2 regions of the Desulfosporosinus sp. genome follow, and region 1 is predicted to be linked to the other one. Evidence: riboswitches for the same ligand, from Rfam matches in the RefSeq annotation. Region 1 holds a riboswitch; the other holds the start of a gene.
The links. Region 1 has a riboswitch for thiamine pyrophosphate ahead of thiD (bifunctional hydroxymethylpyrimidine kinase/phosphomethylpyrimidine kinase). Riboswitches for the same ligand answer to the same signal wherever they lie in the genome.
Positions count from the first base shown of each region.

Region 2: linked by a shared signal. The riboswitch ahead of HGJ98_RS19830 (MTH1187 family thiamine-binding protein) and the one ahead of thiD (bifunctional hydroxymethylpyrimidine kinase/phosphomethylpyrimidine kinase) in region 1 are both predicted to bind thiamine pyrophosphate.

Region 1 is NZ_JABZFS010000014.1:134,471-138,582, forward strand. Features, by position in the region: gene thiM (hydroxyethylthiazole kinase) at 1-216, opposite strand, end outside; gene cytX (putative hydroxymethylpyrimidine transporter CytX) at 183-1,412, opposite strand; gene thiD (bifunctional hydroxymethylpyrimidine kinase/phosphomethylpyrimidine kinase) at 1,409-2,212, opposite strand; TPP riboswitch at 2,324-2,438, opposite strand; gene HGJ98_RS03355 (HD domain-containing phosphohydrolase) at 2,524-4,112, opposite strand, start outside.
Region 2 is NZ_JABZFS010000080.1:107,428-111,539, forward strand. Features, by position in the region: gene HGJ98_RS19820 (ABC transporter substrate-binding protein) at 1-536, opposite strand, end outside; gene HGJ98_RS19825 (ABC transporter permease) at 600-1,373, opposite strand; gene HGJ98_RS19830 (MTH1187 family thiamine-binding protein) at 1,345-1,641, opposite strand; TPP riboswitch at 1,726-1,832, opposite strand; gene carB (carbamoyl-phosphate synthase large subunit) at 1,926-4,112, opposite strand, start outside.

The DNA of each region.
Region 1 (4,112 bases):
GGAATTTAGAGTACCTATATTTAGCACTAAAGCAGAAGCAAAGCCTACCATTTCTGCTACCTCTTCTAGATCGTCTGCCATAACAGGGGAACCTCCGATGGCCAAAACAATATTAGCACAATCGTTGACTGTAACATAGTTGGTTATATGGTGGATCAAGGGACTCTTCTCTTTAATGACACTTAAGCTTGCACAGATTTTTTCACGTATTTCCATTTAGCAGTCAACCTCCATGTAATAAGATGTACAATACTGATAATTGACATAACCGGAATAGTCGCACCCAGAACAAAATCAAATTTGACAAACTGGTAGTATAACGCAGTTCCAAGTGCACAAAGGGTTAATGTGCCCCAGTTAATCACAAGGTCCGCTTGGATCTTCTTATTTTTCAAAAGGAAATAATCCGTTAACAGGATTGCAAACAAAGGAGCAAACACTGATCCGATAGCATAAAGGAAATATTCATACTGCTCGATATTCACGGCGATTGCTAATCCAGTACCAATAGCCGTCATAACAATCGTAACCGTTTTCTCATTTAATTTAGGGAAAATATTTAAGCACGAAACTCCAGCTGAATAAGCATCAAGGAAAGTCGTTGTTACCGTTGCTAAAATGATAATTCCTAAGGCAACTATACCGAGATTTGCAGCCAGTAACATTGCAGACGGATCAGCATCTGAGGCGATAATTGCAGATCCCAAGCCAATTATATACATCCAACTACTTCCGATGAAGTATCCTAGCCAACTTCCTCCTGCCCCTCCACTCTTTGTCTTTGCAAATCGCGTATAGTCGGATATTAGCGGCAGCCAGGATAAAGGCATGATTACGGATAGTTCCAAAGCAGAACCAAAGGCCAAATCTCCAGCAACCTGCTTTGTAAACAACTCGTGGTTACGGAAAATAATTGAGCTTAAGACCAAAGTTAAAAGGAAGAGTAAAATAACGGCGAAATGGTTTGCCCTTTTCCAACCGCTATCTCTACCAAGCCATGACCAAACCATTATCAAAATTCCGATGATTAAACTCCAAACAGTTATATTATTAAATGCCCATAAAGTATTAGTGATGTGATTAACCGACCGGGCCCCAACAATAATCATAACTGCTGTCCAACCTAATAACTGTAAAACATTCAAGATCGAGAATAAGTAGGAACCGTATTCACCAAAGGAGATACGCGTCGACATGATAGCTGGGATTCTCTCTTGGGTTCCAATGATTCCTCCCAGCACTAAAATAGTCGTCCCAACCAAGTGTCCAAGCAGGATAGCCAAAACCCCCATCTTAAATCCCAAGGGGGCTAGAAGACCACCCGTCACTATTTCAGCCACTGATATAGCTGCACCAAACCATAGGGTTGCAAAATTAAACCCACTTAAATTATTTTTTGAAGTTGTGCTCACTCAATTAATCCCGCCTTTTTATAAAGTGTATAGAAGTGATGGGTTGGGCCTACGCCTTTTCCAATTGGTAAGGAATTCTGAATAGCAATCGTTATATACTCCTTTGCTAGGGTGATAGCTTGATTAAGGCTGTGTCCTAAGGCCAGATTTGCCGTGATGGCCGACGAAAGTGTACATCCCGTTCCGTGAGTATTCTTAGTTGCAATCCTTGCAGAGGAATAGTATCTAAACTCCTGTCCATCAAATAGGATATCAATAGAATCCTCTTCCAAGTGCCCCCCTTTAAGGAGTACATTCTTCACTCCCATCTGAAATATAGCTTTGGCAGCCTCCTCCATATGCTTTAGCGTGTGTATGGACTTATTCGTCATAACTTCAGCCTCTGGAATATTAGGTGTAACAACCATTGCCATTGGCAGTAATTCCTTAATTAAAGTTGCTTCAGCTTCTGGATTTAACAAATGGTAACCGCTCTTAGAGACCATGACAGGGTCTAAAACAATGGTTTTAGGCTTATAGATTCTTAACTGTTCCACAATTACCTCTATTGTAGGAACTTGTGAAACCATACCGATTTTGACTCCATCAACTTCAATATCATCAAAAATCGCCTCAATTTGCTTTGCGATTACGTCTTTAGAGATATCCTGTACAGCAAATACCCCCTGGGTATTTTGAGCGGTGACTGCCGTAATTACGCTCATTCCAAAAACCCCATGAGCAGAAAACGTTTTTAAATCTGCTTGAATCCCTGCGCCCCCACTAGAATCTGAACCAGCTATAGTAAGTACCTGTTTCATAACGCACCTCCAATATGTTTAATTTCTCTTTTAAAAACTTGGCTACCCAAGAACCTCATAAAACCAAAAAGAGCACATATCTCCAGAATAAGATAGTGCTCTTCCAATTTCATAAAAGAGTAAACTGCTTACCTACGCTGGCATTATCCAGATCAGGTTAAAAGGGTCTTAGACTTATAAGGGTCTAAATCTCAGCCAGCCAATTCCAGCACCCCTGCTCATTATTCAGTTTTTATTAAATTAACATGTGGAGAATATAAAGTCAATGGTCAATACTTAGCTCTTTGAGATTTAAACGAATTTAATTTAATTTACCTGATGGCTTTAATAAATATGGGCACAAGGTCGGGATCAAATTGCATCCCCATGTTATCGATTAATTCTTTAAATGCTTGCTCCTGGCTCAAGGCTTTCCTGTAGGGTCGATTGCTTGTCATTGCATCGTAGGCATCAGCTATTGCTAAAATGCGGCACTCTAAGGGGATATCATCTTCTTTAAGCCCTAATGGATAACCTTGACCATTCCACCACTCATGGTGTCTTAGTATACAATCAGCGATCGGCAGTAAGTCTGGGGCCGACTGAGCAATGCGATGTCCAATTTCACTATGTCGCTGCATTTCCTTGAACTCTTCCTCTGTAAGACGTCCTGGCTTGAAAAGAATACTATCAGGAATGCCCACTTTACCGATATCATGGAACTGTGCTAAAAGTCGTAAATCTGCAAGAGTCCGCTCCGATAAAGCCAAAGCCTGACCTAGTGTGATCACTAGTTCTTGTAACCTGTCCGCATGCCCTTCAGTAATAAAATCTCTTGCTTCGAGTGCTTTCATCATGGCCTGCACCAAGGCACTGCGCGTACTTTTACTTCGATGTAGTTTTTCGCGATACATTCCATCGTCTGCTTCTCTAAACACTTCGTCGACATTGACAATTGTTTTCTCGCTTACTGCAAAACCCATGGATAAGCTAAGAGGAAACTCTTTATTTTCCATATTATATGTTTCGACCACTTTTCTAATTCTGTAGCAGGCTTGTTCTACCACCGATAATTCACTCTTTGGTAGAATGATAGCAAACTCATCCCCGCCAATCCTAAATATTAGGTCCTCTTCACGGAAACACTTTTTTATAAGACCAGCGGTCAACCCGAGTAATTTGTCCCCTGTCGTATGTCCCAGTGTATCATTAACTAGTTTTAGTCCATCTACGTCACAAACTATAATCCCAACTGGAGCAAAATCCTGTCCACCAAGTAAACGTATCTTTTCTTCAAAATATGCTCGGTTATACAGGTCAGTTAAGGCATCGTGGAAACTCATGTGCTCGAGCCTCTCCTGAAATTGCTTACGCTCAGTGATATCTTCTCCGATACTTGCGATCCCCGAGATATTACCCTCTGAATCAAACAAGAGGGTATGGTTCCAGTGAACAACCCGTGTATTCCCGTTTTTTGTTTGAATAGGATAAATATTATGAACTACAATATTCTTACTTTCTAGGACTTCTCTAAACCAAGCATTTGCACTTTTTCTTATACCTATGGGAATAAAAACATCAAAGAAGTTATGTCCTACGACCTCATCTCTTTGAAATCCTGTTAGACCCAGTATAAAGTCATTACAAAAGATAATCCGACCGTCCTTATCCATAATCCCTGTAATAAGTTTCACGTTCTCGAGCATGGATCGGAAACGTCGTTCTGATTCTCTATGTAACTTTTCCTTGGATTGAAGTTTTTCGTAATTAGATCTTAATTCCTCTTCAACAGCCTCAAGTTCTTCGTAACTACACTCTAAATCTTTTTGAACCATCATTTTTTCGATAATCTCTTGTTTAAGATTCACTTCGGAACTTTCTAGCTTTCTAAAGTTTTCTTGTAGTGCTGCAGTCATCCTCC
Region 2 (4,112 bases), on a different contig from region 1:
ATAATATCAGTTACGGTACTGGGAATCATTTTTACATTATCGTAGTTCCCACCGTCTTTTGTGATGACTTGCTTCAAAATGGCTTTTTCGACAGGGGTATCCCAGGTTGCGTATACTTTGTTCTCCATGTTTTTGGGACCTAGGATATTATCCTCTTTTAAGGAGATAATTCCTGATGTATTATGTTGCAAGATGGTACCTACCGCAACGACATCCAACGGACTATTCGAGGTAATAGCAGCGGCAATTTCCTCTTGGAAACTTACTGTAAACTCTGCCTTTCCCGCTGCTACTAGGGGCAAAGCTCCACCCTCTGGGGGTTGAATGATATCGACTTCCAGACCAGCATCCTTAAAATATCCTAATTCCTTTGCAGCGTATACTCCCGTATGGTTGGTGTTGGGGGTCCAATCCAGGACAAAGGTGATCTTTTCGGTCGACTGTTGGGTTGGCTTTTCTGTACCTGTTTGTGAACAGCCAGTTAAGCCAATTATCATTAAAACCGCAGCCATCAAAGCAACAAACTTCTTTTTCATGTTCTTTCTTACTCCTCTACTTAAATACTTATGGTCTTATCTTTCATAGTACATCTTAGTTGATTAATTTCTTTCCTCCTCGGTATGTCTCCAAGGCATTGCCCTACGTTCTAATAGCCCTACGCATTTCATGAGCAATAAACTCAATATGATAATAAGGAAAATAACTGCGAACATCTTATCAAAGGCGTAGGATTTCCGCACGCGAGTCATATATACTCCTAATCCACTATTTCCACCCAGCCATTCCGCTATGACTGCACCAACAATAGAATAGGATACGGATATTTTGAGACCCGAAAAGAAACCCGGCAAGGCATTGGGCAGCTTAATGTAGCGATATATTTGCCACTTCCTGGCACCCATGGCACGCATTAAATTCATTGCATCCGTATCGGAGGATTTGAAACCACCTAAAAGCGCGATGGTCATCGGGAAAAAGCACGTTAATACTACTAGTGTGATCTTAGGTGCCATATCATACCCCAACCACAATACTAATAGAGGAGCAAGGGCAACCGTAGGAATCGTTTGAGTGACGACCAAAAGGGGATGTACGGCTTTATATAAAGCTTCAAACCGATCCATCAAAAGTGCTATGCTAAACGCTAAAACAATGCTAATAGCCAAGCCTCCAAAGGCTTCTGTCAAAGAAACTGCTGCATGCTGCATGAGCTCGGAAAACGAGTTGATAAAGGCTCGGATCACGTCGATGGGGGAAGGCAACATAAACTTAGGAACAAATCCGGTTTCCGTCACCATATGCCATACCAGCAGTAAGAATAGTAATAGTGCTGTTGGATAGAGCTTATTGGTGATGTTTTGTAACTTTTTCATCGATGGTCCAAATTCCGCCACCAGGCTTATAGCTGATTTTTACATAGGACATCACACTAGGTGCACCTTCCTCGATACAAATCAACTGGCAGCGTTTAACAATATCCATGAGCTGTTCAAAGTCTCCCTCAATAGTCGTTTCAAATGGGCCCACAAAGACATTAAGTCCAGTCGATTTTAAGTACTCAATAACTTTGTCCACTACGTGTAGGATTTCTTCTCCCTCCACTGCCGGTAGTACTTGGATCGCAACACTCGCATTAATCATCTGCTTTCCCTCCTTCTTTGTTATATAAAATAAAAAAACCCTCTAAAATTGTAGAAGGTTCTTACTCACGCAATGATCGGCATCGATACATGCACTATAATTCCCTCCGCTAGCATTACCTAGTTCAGGTCAATGGGTCGGAAACTCATATTTCCCTCTCAGCCGATAGATCAGCTCCCCAAATATTTATTATTTTCGTAATCATAGCATCTCGGTTAGGCGTTTGTCAACTTACATCTAGTGGGACGGGGGGACAGGTTCCTAGTCCCCCCGTCCCACCCGGTTTACATCACCAAATACTCCTGTAAAGCGAGAACCTGGGGAGACGTATGACTTCGTATCTCTTGGAACGCTCGGACGACGGCTTTCGCAGTATCCATTGACGAAAAACATGGGACGCCGTGTTCTGCAGCTAACCTCCTCAGAAGATAACCAGTCCTCTCCGGGGTTCCTTTATTAGGCGTGCTAAGGATGAAGGAGAATTCTCGCTGTCTTATGGCTTCTTGAAGCGCCTGGCTGGATTCAGTCACTTCTTCTACCTCTACACCACATAGGGCTAAAGCCTTGGCAGTATCTCCGGTTCCCTTGACACCAAATCCCAACTGAGCTAGTTGTCGAGCCAGGGTAATCGCTTCTGGCCGATCTTTCTCTGCAACAGATACTAGAATATTCCCATCTTTGGGGAGGGGAATACGAGAAGCCGCAAAAGCCTTGGCTAAAGCATGCCCGAATTGGGTATCCATCCCTAATACTTCCCCTGTTGACTTCATTTCAGGGCCTAAGGAAGTTTCGACCTTTGTCAATTTTTCAAAGGAAAAAACCGGAGCTTTAACAACGACGAAGGGAACTTCAGGAGCAAGTCCATGGTTATAGCCCATATCCTTCAAGGTCTTGCCAAGAGCAACTTGAACAGCTAAGTTCACCAGGGGAATCCCCGTCACTTTAGAAAGAATCGGAACCGTACGGCTTGCACGTGGGTTCACTTCTAGAACATATACCTTGCCTCGCACGACGACAAATTGAATATTGATAAGTCCTCTGATTCCAATTCCTTCAGCCAGACGACAGGTGAAATCTTCGATTTGTTCGATTTCAGCAGGGGTTAAACTCTGGGGCGGATAAACTGCCAGACTGTCTCCTGAGTGGACACCGGCGCGTTCGATATGCTCCATGATGCCTGCTATTATCGTGGTCTCTCCGTCTGAAACCGCGTCAACTTCAACTTCTTTTCCATCCAAATATCTATCCACCAAAATCGGATGCTCTGGAGATAGATGAATCGCCCGCCTTAAATAATCTTCCAGTTCATCTAGATTCTCTACCACTTGCATAGCACGACCACCAATGACATAGGATGGACGGACAATCACAGGAAATTCCAGTTCCTCGGCAATTTTCTTGGCTTGGTCGACTGATATAACACTTCGCCCTTCAGATTGAGGGATTCCTAAACGACCTAATAATTCAGCAAACCGCTCCCGATCCTCAGCCATATCAATCGCATCAACGGGGGTTCCTAGAACTTCTATTCCCGCAAGTTTTAGACGGCCCGCTAAATTTATGGCTGTCTGTCCTCCAAATTGAACTAAGACTCCATCCGCTTTTTCTTTACTTAAGACATGAAGCACATCTTCTATGGTCAAGGGCTCAAAGTAGAGCTTATCTGCAATATCGAAATCTGTGGATACTGTTTCCGGATTATTATTGATCATAATGGCTTCTACACCCGCTTCTTGCAAAGCAGTGAGTGCGTGTACAGAGCAATAATCAAACTCAATTCCTTGCCCGATTCGGATAGGTCCTGAACCTAAGACGACAACCTTAGGACCTGTACTCACCTTTCCCTCATCTTCTTCCTCATAGCTGGAATAATAATAAGGGGTTGCCGAAGCAAACTCTGCTGCACAGGTATCTACAGTCTTATAAACTGGAATAATCCCCAAGTCCCTACGCATCTCACGAACGGTTTCTTCCGAGCGCCCCGAAAGTTTGGCAATGGCTAGATCAGAGAACCCTAGAACTTTTGCCAAGCGCAGTAACTCGGTGGTTAAGGGCTCATTTTGCAAGCGTTGTTCCAGTAGAACTAGCTCTTTAATCTTATACAAATAGAAAGGATCAATCTGAGTAAGCATTTGAACTTCTAGTATGGTCCAATCCCGACGAAAGGCTTCAGGAATTGCGAAAAAACGTTCATGATCGGCTGACGTAAGTTTGTCTTCGATCTCCATCTCTGTCCAACCCCCAGAAGCTTTAATCCGAAGACCGACTGTGCCAACCTCTAAAGAACGGGTTGCTTTTAAAAGGGCGGCTTCCAACGTCCGCTCCATGGCCATTACTTCTCCCGTCGCTTTCATTTGTGTGCCCAGACGATGGTCAGCAGCCGGGAATTTATCAAAAGGCCAACGAGGGAATTTTACAACTACATAGTCCAGAGCCGGCTCAAAACAAGCACTGGTATGACCGGTCACTGG